Allorhodopirellula heiligendammensis: one gene and its partner. The protein of the gene in region 1 interacts with the protein of each later gene in a pairwise test. Links are inferred from orthologs where the notes say so. Each region holds a gene or a part of one and is shown on either strand. Other genes may lie near its edges.

The links.
Region 2: the proteins of ligA (region 1) and leuS interact in binary tests that used the Escherichia coli proteins (3 or more experiments, as listed by UniProt). The link is inferred for Allorhodopirellula heiligendammensis from one-to-one orthologs.

What each region holds. Positions count from the first base shown.
Region 1 is NZ_SJPU01000002.1:2,298,990-2,310,082, forward strand. The notes cover bases 1,284-4,272. They hold ligA (NAD-dependent DNA ligase LigA), read right to left. Parts: upstream 3,825-4,272; coding sequence 1,743-3,824; downstream 1,284-1,742. Other genes in these bases: Poly21_RS18680 (DUF1570 domain-containing protein), read right to left, coding at 1,284-1,561. In the rest of the region: ATP-dependent chaperone ClpB, read left to right, coding at 1-63; more of Poly21_RS18680, read right to left, coding at 53-1,283; glycogen debranching protein GlgX, read left to right, coding at 4,424-6,514; Poly21_RS18695 (glycogen/starch/alpha-glucan phosphorylase), read left to right, coding at 6,947-9,466; Poly21_RS18700 (phosphoesterase), read left to right, coding at 9,616-10,233; Poly21_RS18705 (asparagine synthase-related protein), read left to right, coding at 10,234-11,093. UniProt on the Escherichia coli protein: DNA ligase that catalyzes the formation of phosphodiester linkages between 5'-phosphoryl and 3'-hydroxyl groups in double-stranded DNA using NAD as a coenzyme and as the energy source for the reaction.
Region 2 is NZ_SJPU01000006.1:21,773-33,360, forward strand. The notes cover bases 5,241-8,724. They hold leuS (leucine--tRNA ligase), read right to left. Parts: upstream 8,336-8,724; coding sequence 5,441-8,335; downstream 5,241-5,440. Other genes in these bases: Poly21_RS27990 (hypothetical protein), read left to right, coding at 8,570-8,724. Also shown: Poly21_RS25105 (efflux RND transporter periplasmic adaptor subunit), read right to left, coding at 1-993; Poly21_RS25110 (TetR/AcrR family transcriptional regulator), read left to right, coding at 1,143-1,739; Poly21_RS25115 (GNAT family N-acetyltransferase), read left to right, coding at 1,818-2,399; Poly21_RS25120 (Na+/H+ antiporter NhaC family protein), read right to left, coding at 2,601-4,250; Poly21_RS25125 (hypothetical protein), read right to left, coding at 4,283-5,212; more of Poly21_RS27990, read left to right, coding at 8,725-8,794; Poly21_RS25140 (leucine-rich repeat domain-containing protein), read right to left, coding at 9,196-10,038; Poly21_RS25145 (tetratricopeptide repeat protein), read right to left, coding at 10,437-11,588.

The DNA of each region.
Region 1 (11,093 bases):
TACCCAGAGGGTTCGACGATCAAGGTTGACTTCCGCGACGGGAGTTTTCGGTTCAGCGAGTAGGTCCGGTTCCACCGGCCCGGTTCTCGGCCAAGCGTTCCATATCTGTTCGTAGCGTGCGCATGTAGCGTCGCCATTCCATTTCGAGCTTGGTCCGATCCCCAAAACATTCATCGAAAACGGAAAGCAAATTTTCGGATCGCTCTTTCAAAATCGCAGCAGTCATGTCGCCCTCGTGTTCCTCCAACTGCCCCACTTTCTTGTAGTATTGCATGAGTTCCATGAAGTGCTCGTTGAAAAGAAAATGAGTTAGGGCCCACGCTTGACCGTACGCGGGTAGCTGGTCGCCGAGGGCCGTTTCGACCAGGAACCCCAGATCCGAGACAATGAATTCGAGGCTGCCACGATGCGGGTCGCCCTCCAGCACGCGGTAGTAACTGATCCGACTCGAATCGACCACACCCACACCGCTCCATTTGGCGAGTTTGGCGGACTCGAAATAGGACGCCATCCCTTCGTGGACCCAGCGTACGAAAGCACCGTCCCGGGGGAAGACGCCGGTATTGGCAGCGAGATGATGGATCGCTTCATGCGAAACGGTGGACACATCTTCGCTCTCGCGGGTGATGTCAATCAGCAGCTCGATCGTCTTGGCAAACCGGATCAACTGACCGGCACCGGGACCGCGAGCCTGCTTGGCAGTCTCTCGCAACTTCACGAGCTGGCGGTCGAGCTCCATCAGGACTTGAAATTCCTCGGACGTGCCGGAGTCGTAGAACATCGAGATGTTCTCTTTGGGCAGGTAAAAACCAGCTGTCTGTTTCAGCGAGCCACCGAGTCTGCGTTCCATCTGCATGAAATCGGCTTGCCGGCTAAACAGAACCACTTCCAAGGGTTGGTTTGGGGGTCGCAGAAAGACGCCTTCAAAGGCAAACGTCAATAAGTAGGATTCGTATACCTTTTCGAGTAGCTCCAGCCGCATCTCGGCCCGCGTTTTGTGGGTCACCTCGTCGGTGGCCGTGTTCGCATCATGCAGTAGCAGGAAGTGTTTGCTGCGGGTTGCGACCATGCGATCGCTACCGACAAACTGTCGAGCGTGCTGTTCGACTTCGGGATTGTCAGGGACCGAATGATTGATGTATCGCATCAAGTCCGCGAGCTTGACGAGCCGTTCGTCGCTGGAGTCAATCTTCCACGCCACGCTCAACAGGGACTTGGACTCTTCGAGCATGCCGTTCTTGAGCGCCCACTTGGCTAGCTCCAGAACCTCGTTGACATCGCCCAATTTGCGGACTTCACGAAGTCGCTTGGCATAGACGCTCTGCGGCGTCGGGCTCTTGAGAACCTGAATGTCCTGTGCACTGAAATGCAGTGAACCGCGAGGATGCTGGTGCGTCACGTTCCCGCCCGCGTGGTAAGTCACCGAGCCCTCAAGTAACAATTGCAGGGATGTGCCGGGCAATTGATAGACGGTGTAATCAGCTTGGCCGGTTGAGCTGAGCTCAGGTAACAGCAGACAAAGAACAACAGCAACGCTGCAAAAAACGGCGGGGCGCGGCATGATTCATGGCCCTTGAAAAAGAATCTTGGCAGTTATCGATTGGCGTTACAGCTTGAACGATGGCATGCACGTTTTGAACTCAATAGAGCACCCAACATCGTCAACTGGCTAGTCATATCGGATGGGGGCAGACGCTTTCGGCTCGTAGTGCCAAGCGATAATTCAGCCCTTCAGCCAATCGCTACAGCGACTCGTATCGTGCGCGGAATTCGTCCTCGCTGATGACTTCGACGCCGAGACTCTCGGCCTTGTTCCGTTTGCTGCCAGCTTTTTCTCCCGCGATCAGGAAATCAGTATTCTTGCTGACGCTGCTCGCCGCCCGCCCACCAAGTTCTTCAATCCGCGCCTTAATTTGGTCGCGGGTGTAGTGGGAGAGCGTCCCAGTGGCGACGACTATCTTGCCCGCTAGCGGTAGGTTGTCCTGGTCAACCGCCGTCACCTGCGGCTCAGGTTCACTCAGAACAACGCCGGCGGACTGCAGATCCGCGAGCACCTGCCCGCCGTGATTGCTATGCAGGAAGCCAGTGAGGCTCTCCGCGATTCGTTCACCGATTTCGTGGATGGACGCAATCTCCTCAGCCGTCGCCGCTTGCAACTGCGCGAGGGTCCAGTACTTGGCGGTGATCAACTTTGCCACTCGAGGTCCAACATGCCGAATGCTGATCGATGCCAACACCCGAGCGAGTCCGCGAGTCCGGCTGGCATCGATTCCGGCCACTAAATTCTCTGCGTTTTTACGACCGAATTGGACGTTGATCATCTCGTCGGCTTTACCTTTTCGCTGACGAGGCCATGTCAATTCCGCGAGCGTGTCGGTATCGAGGCGATACAGATCAGCGAACGAGGCCACCAGATTCCTTTGCAGCAATAGATCGACCACTTCTTCGCCCAACCCATCTATATCCATCCCTGCGCGGCTGCCGAAATAGACTAACCGTTGACGGAGTTGTGCCGGGCAGAGCGGATTGGTGCAGCGAATGTAGACACCGCCTTCGTCACGCGTCAGCGGTTCGGCGCACTCGGGGCATGCGGTTGGAAACTCGTACACCGGCAGTTCGTCGGTGCGGAGATGTTTCTCCACACGCACGACCTTGGGGATGATTTTACCCGCTTTTTCAACGACAACGAGATCGCCCACGCGAACATCCAGACGCTCGATCTCGTCAGCGTTATGCAGAGAGGCACGCGACACAGTCGTGCCGGCAATGTCCACCGGTGTCAGATATGCCACCGGGGTAATCGTGCCTGTCTTACCGACTTGCACCTCGATCGCTTCGAGACGCGTGGTGGCTTCGTAACGCTCAAATTTGTAGGCGATGACCCAGCGTGGACTCTTGCTGCGTACGCCCAATGTCTCCCGTTGAGCAAACGAATCGATTTTGAACACGATACCATCAACTTCGAAAGGCAGGTCGGGCATCCCTTCTTCGAGCTTTGCGACGGCGTCGAGGGCTTCCTCGATTGACTCCAGCCGCACGACATTGGGCGTGGCGGGAACGCCCATGCGCCGCACCCAGTCGAGGAACTCCATATGATTGTTGGCATCAACGCCCATCAGCTCACCGCTGCCGTGACAGAAAAATCGCAGTTTGCGGGCGGCGGCAATCTTGGGGTCGAGGAGCCGAATCGTGCCAGCGGTCACATTGCGCGTGTTCTTGTACGGCTCGGCGCCGGCCTCGGCTTGTCGCACATTCAGATCGGCGAGATCGGCATCGGTCATGTAAATCTCGCCGCGAAGTTCGGCCACGGCGGGTGGATGTTCGGTTTCGAGTCTCAGGGGCAAATCCCGAATGGTGCGGACATTGTGGGTGATGTCGTCACCCAAGACGCCGTTTCCCCGCGTCAGCGCCAGGGCGAGGTGCCCGTCTTCGTAACGAATCGACCCCGCGACCCCATCAATTTTGTACTCCATTACCCAGACCACTGCGTCACCCTCGGCGAGCGAGGGAGCTAGCGACTTTTCGATACGCTGCATGGCCGCCCGCAATTCTGTGCGGCTATAGGTATTGTCAATCGAAAGCATGGGCGCGCGATGTTCGACCGACACCAGATGCTCAACGACGTCGCCCCCCACCCGCTGGGTTGGTGAATCAGAAGCGGCAAATTCAGGGTGATCCTGCTCCAATCCGACGAGCTCTGCCAGGAGTTGGTCGTACTGCAGATCCGAAATTTCCGGCGCGGCGTCCTGGTAGTAAAGCCGGTCGTGATAGCGAATTTGCTCGACGAGCTGATCGATCCGCTGTTGAATTGAATGGTCCGTCATCGTGACTAAAATGCCCAATCTTTACGAGTACTTGACGAGAACGCTCATCGTCTGCTGGAAATCTTACCCGCGAGTGGCCAACCGCGGGGAGGTAATTCCCCACTAGGGGTAATTTAGGGACGGCAGTGGCGATACCCGCCGAAACAAGTGAATTCGTGCTCGGTTTCGTCCGCCTGTGCAGATAAGATGCGATTCTTCAGACATTTTCACTTTTCCTTCTAACAAGGAGATCGTTTCCGAGTTTTCGGATGACTTTGCTCATCCGAGCGAGGTTCCCCTGACAGTCGACCCCCACTACTGGTACCTGACGGGATCGATCATCCCCATCGAGTTGCGGGAGTGGTTTATCCGTCACGGCTCTCATGAATTACCTGGAATGAGCCGATTGCCTTATTGGAGCGCACGGTCGCCCCGCGTGCCGATTTTGCGGTATCGCCGGACGATTCTGCGGCTTTGACTGGGACCGGGTGGTAGGGTTCACCTGACGACTGGAACCTAACCGGACAGCCGGCGTGATGATTGCCAACGACACTGGGTTCGCGTGGCAAGCAGACGCGTTTGGCCGTTCCGATCTGAATGACTCAAGGAGCGATCTTTCAATGCTGATGCGACAACCGTGCCCTGAACTACAATTTGCCTACGCACCTCCATTCGGGGCGACGCCGACGGCAACCGGTACCCAATTCTCTGTGTTCAGCCGTTCGGCAACCGAAATGCGATTGTTGCTGTACAACAAAGTTAACGATCGCGAACCGGCTGAAATCATCGATTTCGATCGCGATACCGACCGCTGGGGAGACGTCTGGAGTCTGCAGGTTCCCGGAATGGAGGCCGGCGGGCTCTACCATTTCCAAGCCAGCGGCCCATGGGAGCCAGAGAACGGACATCGTTTCGACGCCTCGGCGCGTTTGATCGACCCGTATGCGCAGGCCCTGGCGGGCACCTACCAAACCGGTAAAGACGGATTGATTCGTCCGCCGAAGTGCGTCGTCGTCGACCACTCCTTCGACTGGGAGGGCGACCGGCATCTCCGTCGCGACATGAGCGAGACGATCATTTACGAGATGCACGTCAAAGGTTTCACGAAGAGTCGGACCGCCAAGGTGAAGGCGCCGGGTAGTTATCTCGGTGTCATCGAGAAGATTCCGTACCTGAAATCGCTCGGTATTACGGCCGTTGAATTGATGCCGGTACATGAATTCCCGATTCTTGAACCGCACGGAAAAAAACTCGAACGCCCGAACTACTGGGGATATGACCCCATGGCGTTCTTTGCACCTCACCGCGGGTACGCCCACGGAAAGACGCCAGCGGCGCAGGTCAACGAGTTCAAACAGATGGTCAAGGCGTTGCATCAGGCTGGCATCGAAGTCATCCTCGACGTGGTTTTCAACCATACCTGTGAAGGCAACGAAAACGGGCCGACTCTGTCGTTCAAAGGTCTGGAGAACCAGGTTTACTACATTCTCAGCGAAGGCCAGCACTACTGCAATTACAGCGGCTGCGGCAATACGCTCAATGGTAATCATCCCGTCGTCCGTGAAATGATCTTCCACTGTTTGCGGCACTGGGTGCACAACTACCATGTCGATGGATTCCGATTCGACCTAGCCAGCATCTTCAGTCGTGACCGCACCGGCAATTTGATTTCTAACCCACCCATCGTGGAATTGATCGCCGAGGACCCGATGCTAGCGGATACCAAGATCATTGCCGAAGCCTGGGATGCCGCTGGCGCCTATCAAGTCGGCAGTTTCGGCAACCATCGTTGGGCCGAATGGAACGGTCGCTATCGAGACGATGCACGCGGCTTTTGGCGCGGTGATGGTGGCACGCTTGGCCCGCTCGCAACACGCCTGGCGGGTAGTAGTGACCTTTACGAACACGCCGGTCGACCGCCTTTTTGCAGCATCAACTTCATCACCAGCCACGATGGCTTCACGATGAACGATTTGGTCTCGTATAAAGAGAAGCACAACGAGGCCAACAACGAAAACAACTGTGACGGCGACAACCATAACACGAGTGACAACTACGGCGTCGAAGGCCCGACTCGCAAGAAGGCAATCGCCACGATTCGCTCTCAGCAAATCCGAAATATGCTCGCCACGCTATTGGTCAGCCAAGGTGTCCCAATGATCGTCAGCGGTGACGAAGTGCGCCGCACGCAGAAAGGTAACAACAACGCCTACTGCCAAGACAACGACATCTCGTGGTTTGACTGGCGGCTGGTCGAACGGAATGCGGACTTAGCCCGTTTCGTCAGTGCGATGATCGAGTTCCGTAAGAACCAGCCGACGATCCGGAGAAAAGAATACCTCACTGGTCGTCCGATCGACGGCCGCAAAGTCCCCGATGTGTCATGGTATGGCATCAAAGGCAATCCGTTGCACTGGGACCAAGGCATGCTGGCGATGACCGCTTACATCGCCGCCCCCAGTCGCGCTGACGATCCCGAAGGACTTGGCCGCGATTTGATCATTATGTTCAACAGCACGGGCGACAATCTCGACTTCGAACTGCCTTCGATCGGACGCGGCGTCGTGTGGAACCTATTCGCCGACACGGCCGCGATTCCACCCAAGGATATCTTTCCGGACATTGACGGCCCGGTCGCTCCGAGCAACCGCATTATCGACATGCCACGGCACTCCATGAAGATTTACGTCTGCAACGCGCAATTGACGTGAAGCCAGACCGCAGGTGTTTCTTCATTAAGAGCGCGGATCGTCCCGGAGAGGCTGTGAGTTTCTACAATCCGGGCGCCCGTTTGGCTGGGGAGGTAGCGGAAGTCTTGAAGACTTCCGGCCTTCCTGCCGGCAATGCCGCATCGCCGCAACTCGCCATGAGTTCAACGACGACAACTCACCGCCTCTGAGGACGCGTGATCCCGCTGCAATCGCGTTTTTTTGCCCGGTTGCTACTGTTTCCGTCCTTAACCGCAAGCCGCCCTCTCGTGATCAAACCGGCCCTTGCGCACCGGTCGCATAAGATGCGACGTTGGCGTGGCAATCAGATCCCTCTATACTCCAACCGTATCCATAGGGCGGTCCATGTCCAGGGGGGACGCATCTCTCGTCTCACCCAGACCTCTTTACTTTCTCTACGAAAGCACTACGCACATGTCCAACACGCTCACCAATTCAGCTTCGGCAAAGTCGAAACCAGCCTCTAAGCAGCCACTCTCGTTGGGCGAGCTCGATCTTCCGACCGCTGTCCGCCGACATTTAACAGTCACGCTGGGCCACTTCGACGATGGCCAAACGCCCGGCAACGAATCGGATCAACGATACCTGTATCGCGCCTTAGCAATTTCAGTGCGTGACCGCTTGGTGCCGGAGTGGCAGCAGACATTGCGTCGAATGCGAGAGAGCGACGACCGCAAGGTGTACTACCTATCTCTGGAATTTTTGATCGGCCGTTCGCTCACCAACGCCGTTCAGAACCTCGATCTGGACGACGAAACACGCGCCGCCATGCATGCCTACGGGATGGAGATGGAGGACGTTGCTGACCGAGAACTCGATGCGGGCTTGGGCAATGGTGGCTTGGGACGGCTCGCTGCCTGTTTCCTTGACAGTTGTGCGAACCTGCAACTCCCTGTGGTTGGCTACGGCATCCGCTACGAATACGGCATGTTCCACCAGCGTATTGAAGATGGACGCCAAGTCGAAGATCCCGATCACTGGCTCCGCGACGGCAACCCCTGGGAAATCGTTCGCGCTGAGAGCAGTCGGCGAATCCGGTTCTATGGTCGCACCGAACAGTATCCCAACGATCAAGGGAAGATGTGCCAGCGGCTGGTTGATACGCACGATGTGCTCGCCGTGCCATTTGACATGCCCATTCCAGGTTATCGCAATGAAACCGTCAACACGCTGCGTCTATGGAAAGCGTCGACGACGGACGTGTTTGATCTCGCTGAATTCAACGCGGGCAGTTACACCGAAGCCGTCGCGACAAAAAACAATGCCGAACAGATTTCGATGGTGCTGTACCCGAACGATGCCAGCGAAAACGGAAAGGAATTGCGTCTGAAGCAACAGTACTTCCTCGTTTCAGCATCGCTCCAGGACGTCATCGACCGGTGGGTAAAGAAGTATGGCGAAGACTTCTCGCAGTTCGGCCAAAAGAACTGCTTCCAACTCAACGACACCCACCCGGCTTGCGCTGTGCCCGAATTGATGCGGTTGCTGCTCGACGAGCACGGCCTGGAGTGGGACGAAGCGTGGGACGTGACCACGCGGTGCATGGCCTACACCAACCACACGCTGCTGCCTGAGGCACTTGAGCGTTGGTCGGTGGGACTATTCAGTCGATTGCTGCCTCGATTGCTCGAGATCATTTACGAGATCAATGCTCGGTTCCTCAAACTCGTCGACCAGCAGTGGCCGGGTGATGTCGGCATGCGGCGTGAGATGTCGTTGATCGAAGAAAGCGATAACCCGCACATTCGGATGGCGTATCTGGCCATCGTCGGCAGTTTCTCCGTCAATGGTGTCGCTGGATTGCATACCCAGTTACTTGAGAGTGGCTTGTTCAAGAACTTCGCCCAACTTTGGCCACGCAAGTTCAATAACAAGACCAATGGTGTCACTCAACGACGCTGGCTCGCTCACTGCAATCCCGGTCTACGAGACCTACTCAACGAAACTATTGGTGATGGCTGGCAAACCGATCTGACCAAGATCAAAGAACTTGCGCCGCTGGCGACCGATGCGACCTTCCGCCAGCGCTGGCAGTCGATCAAGCTCGACAACAAGAAACGTTTGTCTGAACTGGTCGCTGAAACCACGGGCGTCGACTTCGATACATCGTTTATGTTTGATGTTCAAGTCAAACGGATTCACGAGTACAAACGCCAACTGCTCAACGTGTTACACGTCATCCACCTTTACGATCGCATCCAACGCGGCGAGACCACCGGCATGGCTCCGCGCTGCGTGCTGATCGGTGGAAAGGCAGCACCGGGATACCACGTAGCAAAATTGATCGTCAAATTGATCAACGACGTCGCAGGAGTAGTCAATGCGGATCCGAAGTGCCGCGATCTGCTGCGAATGGTGTTCTTCCCGAACTACCGTGTCTCGTCAATGGAGGTGATCTGCCCAGCGACGGAGTTGTCTGAACAGATTTCGACGGCAGGCAAAGAGGCATCCGGTACCGGAAACATGAAATTCATGATGAACGGAGCGCTCACAATTGGCACACTCGATGGTGCCAATATCGAGATTCGCGAGAATGCCGGCGATGAAAACTTCTTCTTGTTTGGCCTCGACGCGCCAGAAGTCGTCGAAACGAAGAAAGACTATCGGCCCAACGATATTATCGCAGCGGATCCGGATATCGCCCGGTTGATGAGTATCCTCGAAAGCGGAACATTCAATCGAAATAACCCTGGCCTGTATGATTTGCTGACCGGTGGACTGCGGAGCCCGCACGATCCGTGGGTCACGATTGCCGATTTGCGAAGCTACATTGACGCGCAGGTCGAAGTGAGTAACACCTACCAAGACACGGCAAAATGGAATGAAATGAGCATTCTCAATACCGCCGGAAGCGGATGGTTCAGTAGTGACCGTACGATCGCGCAATACGCCCAAGACATCTGGGACGTCCGCGCGTTGCCGCCACTGAAATAGGTACCGATCCAACGCACGCAGCAGGCAGAGTTTTTCAGCCACGGTGATATCACACCTGTGGCGTCAGCCTCAGGAAAACTCACGCGTTTGGGTTGTTAAGAAAACACCTGCCGCTCGCCCAAGAAATCTTCCCCCCTTGAAAAACACCCATGTCTGAAGAACACGTCCTGGTCGTGCCCGCCGACCTCATTTCCTCACTGGGACATCTCGAGGGATTCGAGGTCGATGTCGATCGGTTTCTGATGCCGATCCTCGCCAGTGACCAGCTTTCGTATCGGCCCCGAGCGGCGATGGAATTGGACCCAAGTTTCAAGCAGCTGATCCCTTACGTTGTGATGCAGTGGACCGATCCAGCGGACGGACTCGTTCGCGTCTTTACGTACACACGCGGCGGGGGCTCGGGCGAATCTCGATTGCACGCTAAGCGAAGCATCGGTGTGGGCGGCCACATCAGCCGCGAGGACGCCGCAGGCGATGAAGATCCCTATCTAACAGGCATGCGCCGCGAGCTCGATGAAGAAGTAACGATCCAGTGCGACTACGTCGACCAGCGAGAAGGCTTGCTGTACGATCCCAGCAACGAAGTCGGCCGCGTGCACCTGGGCGTGATCCATCGCTTCACACTCGATCACCCTCAGGTGACTAGCAACGAAGCGGAACTGGCGGACGGAGAGTTTCTGACGATCGCCCAGTTACGAACCCAATATGATGCGTTGGAAACATGGAGTCAGTTGTGTCTGGATGCCTTGTTCCCGGAGACCCGCTAAATGCCTACTCAACAAACGATCGACCGGCTCGTCAATTTGATGGATCCGGACGCCAACGTCCTCCTCAATGAAACCGCCACATCGGCGGCAGAGATCGTGCGAGGCGGTGACCGTGAACGCATCTCTAAAATCGAAGGTCAGTTCGCGATCTGTGAAAAAGACGGTCGCACCGTGCGGATGGTGCGGACGATCGGACGACCGATGCGTTACTTCATGGCCAAACTCAAAGCCGGACCGTGCTTGGTCGTCGCTGAACGCATCGATGAAATCGCCGCCTGGCTCCAGCGTGAAGGTTTGCGCGATCAGTTTGACCCTTCCTACACGCGCATGGTGCCGGCCCACTACTTAATCGAGCTACAACTCGTCGGATGTCCTGATCCGAATCCGGTCCATCAACGTTTCTTCACGCCCGAGCGGAACCGCTTGCCCGCGGACGTCCCCGCGATCGGTCACGAATACATCACGCGTTTAGCGCGGGTTTGCGATGCATGGCTGGATCGCATCGGTGAAACTGAGCCCATTGGTGTTTTGTTTTCCGGGGGCATTGATAGCGGTGCGGTGCTGTGCGTGCTCTATGATTTGATGCTGCGACGCGGCCAGGCCCCCACGCGTCTAAAAGCATTCTCGCTGGCCGTTGACGGCCATGCACAGGATTTCAAACAGGCCGCTGAGTTCGTCAACAAGTGCGGTTTTCCCGAACTCCTCGAAGTCGTTGAAGTACCTGAGGAGCAGGTCAGTTGGCGGCGAGCGATTGAACTGGTCGAGGACTACAAACCGCTCGACATCCAATCTGCGACCTTCGCAGCCGCACTCGTTGAAGCGATTCGGCAACGGTATCCCGACTGGCGATGGCTGGTCGA
Region 2 (11,588 bases), on another replicon or contig:
TGTCACAGTGAACGTGCGCGTCGCTGGATCGGCACTGGGAGCCACGACATAAACCAACGCCCGCATTTCATGAGGCTGATCCTCGTCGGTGATGAATGATATCGGCACCTCTTGACGGAGCTGCAGTTGTCGCGACTGCTCACCGGATACTTCAATCTCAACTTTGATCGGATCCATCATCTGTAGATTCAGTACCGGCGATCCAGCGCTGACAACGCTGCCGGGGACCACTTCGACGGACGAGACCTGACCCCGATAGGCAGCGTAGAGCGTTGTGTTTTCTAAATCGCGTTTCGCGTCTCGCAATCCTTGCTCGGCCTGCTTGATCTTCGCGAGTGCCGATTGCGCCTCCGCATCGGATTGCTTCAGCATCGCCTCGAGAGATGTCAGTCGATCGCGAGCATTCAGCATCCGGTTCTCAGCGAGGTCGAATTCCGCCTGTGACAGCGCATTCTGATCTTCCAATTTCTTCGCACGGGCGAAGTCGAGCTTTGCCAACTCCAAATCTGACTTGGCTGACTGGATATCCGAAGGGATTGACTCCTCTTTGCGAATCAACGCGACCTCGTGTTCAAGTTTGGCGACCTGCAATGCGGCAGCTGCCGACTCAAGAGCGACTTCGTAGCGATCCGGGTCGATTTGCGCAAGTGGAGTGCCTGGCGAAATCACTATTCCGTCGACGTCTTTTACCAATCCAAAAACGTTCTTGCCGGGCTCCAAAACCCACTCGACCCGCCCCGAGACCTCAAAACCCATGGACTCCGTTTTCCACGACTTGACGCTGCCGGAAACCACATTCGTTGAATCGGGAACCTCTTCTCGAAGCAACATGGTCGTCACCGGTCGTGGTGGCTTGGGCGGATACACGACCGGATCCCGCATGCAACCACCGAGGGCCAGCAGCACCAGGAAAGCGGGGATGAAACGGGAATCGAAAGCCGCCGTCCCGGTTTCCTCGTGCGTGCTAAATTTGGTTATGCTGCATCGGCTCACTGGATCTCCCCTCCGATCAAAACGTACTTGCCTCATCCAAAAGTACACCCTTCGGTTTACTTGGTCAACGGCAAAGTAAACTGACCAGTGCACCCCGGAAAGATGTCGATTCCTCAAAAGAGTGGCCACACAAGTCAATGATTGAACGCATGACCGACCGCAAGAGACGATTGATCATCGAAGCTGCGATGAGCGAATTTCAGACGGCGGGGTTCGACAACACCAGCATGGACCAGATCGCTGAGACCGCTGGCGTGTCCAAACGGACGGTATACAACCACTTCTCCAGCAAAGACGAATTGTTTGACAACATTGTCGAACAGTTGGTGGAGCGTGTCGGTGTGATTTCGACATTTGAGTATGACTGCGAAGCGGATCTGTCGGCGCAGTTGGTCGATATCTCAACGCATGTCACCCGCTCTGTTAGCGACGACGACTTCCAAGCGTTGGCCAGGGTGGTGATGTCACGCATGTTAACATCACCCGAACTCGGCCGCCTATTGACCGAACAGACCAACCAATTGGACAAGCAACTCGCAATTTGGTTGGCCGCAGCGAATGAGGCTGGGCAGTTGCATGTCGACAACGCCGAGATTGCTGCCGAACATCTCGTCGGTCTGCTCTTGTCGTACGCCTTCTGGCCAAGGTTATTTGGTGTCAAGAAACGCACCCATCGCACCCCCGCAAAGAAATACATTCAGGAGCTCGTGACGATGTTCCTGCGTGCTTATGCGGTACCAGATTGATGGCGGGCCGCGATCGTGAGAGCGTCGCGTTTGGAACCGTTTCAGGTGGTACCAGCTGTTCGACAAATTTGCCAGGCGATGCCGCACGTGTTCCTCAAGCCCAATGTGTCGGTTGGACAGGCCGGCAAAGGATCAGTCAATAACGAAGGAAACCAGCTCATCGAAACGCATCTACACCATTGCCGCGAGATTATTGAGACCGACTGGGGGGCGATCATGCGCATCCAGAGCGAAGTCTATTATGAGTTCGCACCTGAGTCCGAGGTAGTGATGCGGTCCAAGTTAACGCAATCGCCTGCCACATGCTTCGTGGCCACGGGTAGCAACAACTTGGTTCATGCGTACTGTCTCGCCCATCCGTATCCCCCCGATCGCGTCGCGGTGCTGGGGAGGGTCAACTCAGAGCGATGGGCCCCTTCCGCAAATCTCTATGTTCATGATCTCGCCGTGCAACAGGGGTCCACAGGTCGCGGCGTCGCCCAAGCCCTGTTTCACCACCTGACTTCAGTCGCGTTGGCTCATGGGTATCGAACGATGTCTTTGGTCGCGGTGCAACAGGCCGCTGGATTTTGGGAGAGAATGGGCTTCCTCTCCTCAACGGCGGTCACGATCGACGAGTCCTACGCGTCAGGCGCCATCTTCATGACTCGCCAACTGTAGGTGCGCCTCGACCCCCATTCCCCGTCGAGTTCCCGTTTGCCTAGAAGAGAATCCTCTCGATTGTCATCTGGCTGGCCTTGATCGGCACATGGACAGCAGTTCTCGTAGATACCGTCCACCGAGACTTTTTTCGCGAGGACGTCGGTGATGGCGATTGGAAACATCGCGATTGAGACAAATCATGTGAGCAGATGCTACGCGTCACAACGGACGCTTGCCCCAATAGCGGACTGCGACGAACAAGCACAAAAGTCCAGCTCCGAGACATACCCACACAGGAACTCCGCAGGCCACCGGCAGAGTGCCGGTGATAATGCAGACAGCTCCTCCCAACAGGGCGTAAGGAATCTGCGTGCGGACGTGCAGAAGGTGGTCGCAGCCGCACGCACGGCTCGATAGGACGGTCGTGTCAGAAAGCGGTGAGCAGTGGTCACCGAAGATCGCGCCTGCCAGGACACTGCTGAAGGTGGCCAGGGCCAAAGGTGAATTGACAGCCATCTCGCCGACAGCGGGAGTCACGTTCGCTTGCATATCCAGCACCAGGCTGACGGCGATTGGTGTCACGATCGCCATCGTGCCCCAACTGGTCCCGGTAGCGAATGCAATTCCGCCGGCAAGCAAAAACACGCAGGTAGGTAGCAGACGCAAGTCAATCTGGTCACTCAGGACACTCGATAGGTAGCCGCCCGTATCGAGTGCCTCCCGACCGGTCATCGCCGAGAGTGCCCAGGCGAGCCATAGGACGGATATGGCTGGCATCATCTGCAATGCACCATCGAGCAGTCCCTGGCCGAGCCGAACGAACGACAGACGCGAGAGAACCAATGCAAGCACCGCGGCGACAACGAGTCCACTGCCGCCACCGATCACCAGAGCCAAATAGGAATCCCCTGAACCGATCACGTCGCCCGCCCACTGGAGTTGGCTCATGGCGGTGGAGTGGCTCAGCGTCAACTCGGCATCACGACTGCCGGTGATCATCAATGTGGCAAGTACAGCGATCAAACAAATGGCGATGGGACCGAGTGAGGCCGTCGCGTCCTGCCATGTTGAGAATCGTGACGTGGAGTCTTGGGTTTGGTGCTGCGTGTCATCGACAGCAACCGGCTCAGACACGTCGTTGGAACGCTTCCGGAGTTTCTCCAAGGCCTCCTGTTCAGCCACTCTCATGGGTCCAAAATCGCAGCCAGTCCGAGCGATGATGAACACCAAGGCCAATGCAAACCAAGGATAGAAGCGATAGGGAATGCTTTGGATGAAGAAATCAAATACCCGAATGGATGATGAATCAGCGTACGAGGATGCGTCGATCCCTGCTTGGAGATAACTCAGCTCTGTGGCCACCCAGGTGCTGACTAACGCCAGCCCCGCGACGGGGGCTGCGGTCGAGTCAACCAAATATGCGAGTTTTGCGCGGGAGAGACCGAATCGATCGGACGTCGACTGCATCGTGCCACCCACCAACAGGGTGTTCGCATAGTCATCAAAAAATACAGCCAGACCTGTCGCTGCGATCAGCGTCTGCACCCCCTTGCGATCCTTGACTCGCCGTGCCAGCTGAGCGATCGCGCGCCGCATCGATCCCGCCACTTCAATCACCCCCACCATCATGCCCAACAGCAAGGTGAACGCCAGCACCATGAGGTGGTCAGGATCGGTAATCGATCCCATGATGCGGTCGCTGAAAATCTGAAGCGTGTCCATCCCCCAGCTGCCATCTGGGGTCGCCCGAGCCAGCAGCCCGGCGCCTACCAGCACGCCTGCCGCCAGCGGCAGCAAGACCCGCCGCGTCAGCAGTGCCAACGCGATCGCGATCAAAGGCGGCAGTAAGCTGGCAAATCCGTAGTGCAACTGGACGTCCTAGAGAGTGCAATGGAGCTGGGTTAGCGGAGCGTCTCCAGTTCCATTCCCATCTTCACGTCAGTGGTCATCTGCTGTTTCTGACCCGCCATCTCCACGTCCATCGTGGACTTGCTGGCAATCGTTAGCGAGGACTGGACTGGAATCAAGGATCGCGTTTCGATCTGCGAGGTGCCTTGTCCATCGGTATCCAGCGATGCCAATTTCAAAATCGTTCCCGGGGGCAACGCGGGGTTCTTAATTTCCTGGGGTTCCGCACTTTGAGCGACATCGATTTTCATGGTAAAGCCGCCCGTGCCCAGCTTCACGATTTCATGCGTGGATGTTTGCACCATGTGCATTCCGTTGGCGACTAGCTTTTGCGTGACCTTCCACTTGGCACCCAGTCCAATCGGTTCACTCGGTACCGGTGAACTAATCCGATTCATCGACTCTTTCATGCCATCGAGCATCTGCTTCATCTGCGGTGCCATGCCTTCAGGGATATTAAAATCAGCTGATTTGGTTATCCCGCGATCGGTTACGTTCGCCGAGCCAGTGGCACCTACCAGTGACTTGATCATCTCTTTGAGCATCGGGGCCATGGGGGATGGATTGTTCGGATCGTCAATCACCTCGGCGCCGGTATAGATGAAGCTAAACGTAATATCACCGTCCTCACTGATGTTCTCGACGGTGGTATCGAACGTTACTTTTTGCGCTGGGATATCTTGAGCAGGCATCGCGTTGCCCGCGATGGACATCTTCATGTCGATCGAGATCGTCATGACAGCGGATTGTGTCTCGCCAACACGCGGTGCATAGCGGATGGGTTGGAGGGGAGCTTTGCCGGCATCGATCAGTTCAACCTTCACAGGTTCAGCTGAGTCGGCGGCTTGTGTTGCCGTCGCATTCGTCATCGAAGCGAGTAGTAGTAGTGGTAGTATCCAAAAGTTCGTGCGGCGTGTCATCATCAACAATCCCAAAAGTTTAACGGGAGGTGGGGGAGCCCAAAGGCGGAGTGGATGGCAATAGTCTACCACGACGGCATTGGAAGGGGCGATTGGACTGGAGCGATTGGACTGGGGCGATTGGTATCCGACTGACATCACAGCAGGTCAGACGAACATAGCCGGGCGGCTACGTCGTCGACCGACTATGCGGAAGCTCGCGAAAACGGAATACCGGACGATCCGGAGGACTCATTTGACGACGAGATTCACCATCCGGCCGGGCACCGCAATTTTCTTTACGACCTGTTTGCCATCGATTGCCAGGGTAACCAGTTCGCTCGCCATGGCGGCGGCGATCATTTGATCTTGGGTTGCGTCTGGTGAAACGTTGATCTTTGTTTTCAACTTCCCATTGAGTTGTACTGGGATTTCGATACTGGACTCCACCAACGCCGCCTCGTCCCATTGCGGCCATGGCTGCAGTGCGATGGACTCGTCATGGCCCAGCAGACGCCATAATTCTTCGCACAGGTGAGGCGCATAGGGATTGAGCAGGACCAGGAACGTTTCGATCGCCTCGCGGGGTCGGGTTTCGCTGCGTGTGAAGTGATTGGAGAATTCCATCATTTTCGCGATCGCAGTGTTGAAACTCATCGACTCGGTATCTTCGGTGACCTTGCGGATGGTCTGGTGCAGTACGCGTCGCTGATCTTCGTCACAAGGCGTGTCGACGACTGCATCGCTGACGCATAACTCGTCGGCTTTTTCATCGACGACCAAACGCCAAACCCGGTCGAGAAATCCGCGTACACCGCCAACGCCGTTCATGACCCAAGGTTTGGTCGCCTCCAGCGGTCCCATGAACATCTCGTAGAGTCGCAACGAATCGGCACCGAAATCGCGGACAACACCATCAGGGTTGACTACGTTGCCGCGAGTCTTGCTCATCTTGAAGGCGCGACTGTCGACTTTAATCGCTGGATCCGAGACTAAGACAAATCCTTCGCCCTTCTTCTGCACATCGCCTTCGGCAATTTTGACAGATTCCACGGCGCGCCCGTCCTTGTTTACCCGGTTGCCCTCGGCATCACGGCGAACGTGCTGCGTCGAAACTGGATTGCCATCCCCGTCGACATAGCCAGTGAACTCCACTTCGCCGAGGATCATGCCTTGATTGACGAGCCGTCCAAATGGTTCGGGGCAAGTGACGTATCCGCGATCATAGAGCACTTTGTGCCAGAATCGTGAGTAGAGCAGGTGCAATACGGCATGCTCGGCGCCGCCGACGTACAAATCAACTGGCATCCAGGCGCGTTCGAGTTCAGGATCAATCAGACGCTCACGATTGTGGGGATCGATGTAACGCAGATAGTACCAACACGATCCCGCCCACTGCGGCATCGTATTGGTCTCGCGGCGATATCGCTTGCCATCAAGCTCGACGATCAACCAATCGTCATCGGCCTTGGCCAACGGCGGTTCTGGCCGGCCGTGCGGTTTGAAATCTTCGAGTTCTGGAAGCGTGACGGGCAGTTGGTGTTCGGGAACGCCGCGTTTGATGCCGGTCGGATTACCTTCGTTGTCCAGCTCGTGCAAAATGGGAAATGGCTCACCCCAAAATCGCTGGCGACTGAACAGCCAATCCCGAAGTTTGTAATTGACGGCTTGACGTGCGAGACCCTGCTCAACCAGCGAAGATGTCAGATGTGATTTCACCTCGTCGGTGGTTTTGCCATCGTATTGCCCGCTATTGATTGCGACGCCCTCGGCCACGAAACATGCTCGGCCTGCGAGGATTTCCTCGCGTTGAGCATGTTCAGCTGGTGGATCGACCACTGCGATCACTGGCAGATCAAAGGCAACGGCGAATTCAAAATCGCGAATGTCATGCGCCGGCACCGCCATGATCGCGCCGGTTCCATATCCGGCCAAAACATAGTCGGCGACCCAGACGGGGATCGACCGCCCATCGGCCGGGTTGATCGCGTGGGTGCCGGTGAAGACCCCTGTCTTCTTGCGATCGCCCTCGGTGCGTTCGCGATCACTCTTAAACGAAGCCTGCTCGCGGTAGGCATCCACTTCGGCTTTGCGTTCGGGGCTCACCAGAAGATCGATTAAAGGATGTTCCGGCGAAACCACCATGTACGTGGCTCCAAATAGCGTATCGGGTCGCGTCGTGTACACACGCAGCGCATCACGACCGGGTTGGGTCGGGAATCCGTTGGCAGCCCGCTCGCGTTTCCAGGCCACATACGGTCCGCGCGCAGCGTCGTTTGCAGTTGCGTCAGACGCAGCATCGGTCGGGTGGGCGCCCGGCTGCAGGTAAAAGTCCACCTCCGCACCGGTACTGCGCCCGATCCAGTCTGATTGGAGCTTCTTGATGCCCGCAGGCCACTGCAAATCCTCGAGTCCATCAATCAGGCGCTCAGCGTAATCGGTGATTCGCAACATCCACTGCCTCAGCGGAATGCGTTTGACAGGATGACCTCCCACTTCGCTCTTGCCATCGACGACTTCTTCGTTGGCCAATACCGTGCCCAGTTTGGCGCACCAATTCACCAATGCGTCGTCCTGGTAAGCCAATCGTCGCGAGTCGCGGTACAGTTCGATCGCGCGCTCTCCTTGAGACTCGACCTCCGCCGGAATGGGTAACTCCGAAATCGGGCGGCCTTTCTGCCCTGTGGTATCGAACCACGTGTCGTAGAGCAACAGAAAAATCCACTGGGTCCAGCGAAAGTAGCCCTCGTCGGTCGTGGCCAAAACGCGGTTCCAGTCATAGCTGAATCCCAACATTTTCAGTTGACGAGTGAAGTTATCTATATTCCGCTGGGTTTGTACTCGCGGATGCTCCCCCGTTCGAATGGCATGCTCCTCGGCGGGCAGACCGAACGCATCAAAGCCCATCGGATGCAGTACGAATTCACCGCGGGCGCGGGCAAATCGCGAGACGATGTCCGTCGCGGTGTATCCTTCCGGGTGACCGACGTGCAACCCATCGCCACTCGGGTATGGAAACATATCGAGGACGTAACGCTTGACGACGTCGCCGGATGCGTCGGAGAGGTCGGGCGTGGCAAAAGTTTGATTGGTTTCCCAATACGCTTGCCAGCGGGGTTCGATCTCGTTGGGGTTGTAGCGGACCATAACTTGTCTAAAGAGAAGTGTCGGAAAAAGGTTCGGTGAAAGATCGTTGCGGGTCGAATTAGAATCGCCTCACCGAGAAACGACAACGTGAAAGAGCCGCAGGCGCAATAAAAAAGCGGCCGACATCCGAAAATGTCGCCCGCTTTTCTTAGATCGCTCTAGCTTGGGGTCAATCCAGTACGGATTAGTAGCAGCAAGGAGCGGGAGTTGCGCAAGGGTCGCAGCAGCTGCGAGATGCTTTGTGAGCAGCGCACTTGGCCTTCAGGCGTGCGAACAGACCGCAGCGAGGTGCAGGCTCGCAGCAAACTGGTGCTGGCTCAGGACAGCAAACAGGTGCTGGCTCGGGGCAGCATACTGGTGCTGGTGCTGGCTCGGGGCAGCAAACAGGTGCTGGCTCAGGGCAGCAAACTGGTTCCGGAGCTGGGCAGCAGGTTGGTGCTGGAGCTGGGCAGCAAGTAGGTTGGGCACAAGCCGAACGCTTCTTGTGGAAAAAGCCGGCTTCGGCTTGAGGAGCAACAACGCTGCCAACAACGGCGAGCAAAGCAACTGCCAGGATCGTACGAATCATCGAATTCTCACCAAAATGGGGGGATGGGGTAATGCTCGTCGCTCGACGAGGCAATTTGGGGAGAGTTTAAGACTTGAAAGCATTGCGTCAACTAGGCGAAATATTCCGATGTTAACAAGTTAGCCATAATTGCCCATTCTATGGAGGGGATTCCTACATCGCCAAATTTTGTGAATTTTCTATCGCCGCACAGTGATATCCGCCGGAGCCGAAGGACTTTGGGGGCTCACGACGGACGGCGCCCTCGAGCGGCAGCCTGCTCACGACAGGCGGTGTCATCGTTCGACGATGGTCAGTGCGAATGCAAGTTGGGGTCGCGGTCGTGATGTGCTTGATCGACATGCACGTGGAGTTGGGGATGATGCTGGAAAAGCCAATCCCAACCCGCCTCGGTGACTTCGCAATCGTCCAAATACAGAGAGTCCAAATGCGGCAGACTCGCGAGCGTCTGCAGTCCCTCGTCAGTGACGGGCACGCCGATCAGGTGCAGCCCCCGCAGTGATTTCAGCTCGGCAATCGCTGTGCAGGCCTCATTGCCAAGTCGGGGTGAGCCCAGTCGAAGTTGCGTTAAGGCAGTTACTTTTTTTAGAGATTCAATCCCCTTGGAGCTCACTTGACACTGCGGCAGATTGAGCAGCCATAGTTTTTCGCAGCCCACCAACGCGGCGACACCTGCATCGGTGATCGGTGAGTGCCGCAGACGCAGTTGTTCCAACCCTGGCAGTTTGGCTAATGCGGTGAGCCCTTCGTCGGTCACCACACCTTGGTCGGCAACTACCGTGTCGAGACCGGTCAGCAGCTGCACCGGCAAATCCTGCAACATGCCATCAGAGATTGGGACGTCGGCGAATAGCAAACGTGTTGAATCACCCGCGACGACGTTGGCAACTTGCGCTGCGAAGTCGGGGTGCCCCTGTCCGCTATCGATACTTTCTTCACCAGTGGCCCCCGTGACGTCGACTGCGGACTCACTCTGACGCCGCAGGAAACTTCCCATGACAAAGACACAGGCCACGATCACGATTAAACCCACGATCAATCCTTTGGGGCTCCAGCGACGGCGTCGGGAGCCAGTTGGACGAGAGTCTGCATCGATTTTGGAGGTGACGGTATGCGTGTCGGGTGGTGATGTCACTGGTTTGAATGGCGACGGGTTCATGAGCGGCGGGATGCCCACACGGTGAGGGCTGTAGACACACAATAACTACAATTCAATGAATTCGTAACGCGGCGCCCATTCGTCGCGCGGGATTTCAGTCTGCAACTGCTAGTTTGCAAGCGGCGAAAAACGGAGGTCAGGTTGGTGGACGGTGCACCGGGGCGCCCAACATCGAACACCCCGGTGCAGCTAAGGATTTCGTTGGGAAACTGAACTGCCGAGAAGATTGACCCAGTAATCTTCGCGACAGGATACGCATTTCCGTCAGCAGAGCTGATCGAGAAGCAATTCCCGCAAATCAACGACTCAACAACGAAAACCAAATGTGTGTGGTTCGGAATTCAAAGTGAGGTATCAATTGCGAGGATGGGCTGTCAACGCGACTTTGAAAGTTTCTGCTCAAATCTTTTGACCTGCTCGTGCAAATGCCACTGACCGGGATCATCGATCACGCAGCTTCGTTCAATCTGGGCAGCCTCATCGAAATTGCCTCGGCGGGCTAATATCTCGGCAAGCGTGTCACGATAGATCGCACTATCGGGCTCGAAACGGACGGCATGTCGGGATAACCGCAGGGCATCGTCCAGCTCGATGTTATTGACGGCGGCGCCCCAGGCGACGTTATTCGCGATGACAGCATCGACTGGAAAGGTTTTTAGATGGATATCAGCAGCCTGGATCATGCGTTTCAATTCGGCAGCAGCGAGATCCTCCAAACCCAGTTCACTCAGTCTCGGCAAAATTGACTCTGCGGTCGTAATATCCATCGCATCGAGTTGTCGCAGTCGATCGAGCAGTTGCCGCACCGTTTGGGCAGCTGCCGCTGGCGGTTTCGCAGCCGTTTGCGAGAGGGCCAGTTCCAGTTTTTCACGCGCGAACAAGCGAGGGAAAACGAGATAGAGCTGCGGCCGCAGACTGATGCGATCGAGCGTCTGAACGAAGGCGATATCGACCCATGTGATCGCTTGGTGGCGCAGCTCCAGGTCGCGGGCGCTGAGGTCGCCGATCGATGGGGCGTCTACCGCCGATTCCGTCGTCTCAAGTCTGGAAGCAGTCGCTCTCAGGACGAACCCCTGATATTTTCTCGCTATATCGAACATTGACTGCGTCTCGTCAAATGTCAGAGCCGTCATCACCAATGTTGAGCGGTAAACCTGATCTGCGATCTGCCACTGGCCAAGATCGGCGAGCACGTCCGCGATCTGTTGCCGCATATCGGTCGATGGGGTGCATGCCATGGCCCGTAACTGCCGTAGAAGTTCCTCGGCGGTTCGCTGATCGCCCACATCGCGAGCGGCCCGCCACTGTTCGCCGACGGCCGTCACGGCAGTAATCACGTCATCGCGAAAGCGTGGATTCCCCTCGCTCGTCGACATGGCCACCGCATTCCAAATGACTTCGTAGAGGTCACCACTGATCGCGCTGGGGCCACTGAGTCGGTACTCTTTTGCCAGCGTCAGGGCGCCTTTAAGGTCGCCACTACTGGATAGCCGTTGTAGAAACGGTTCGGCTAGATCAGGCCGACC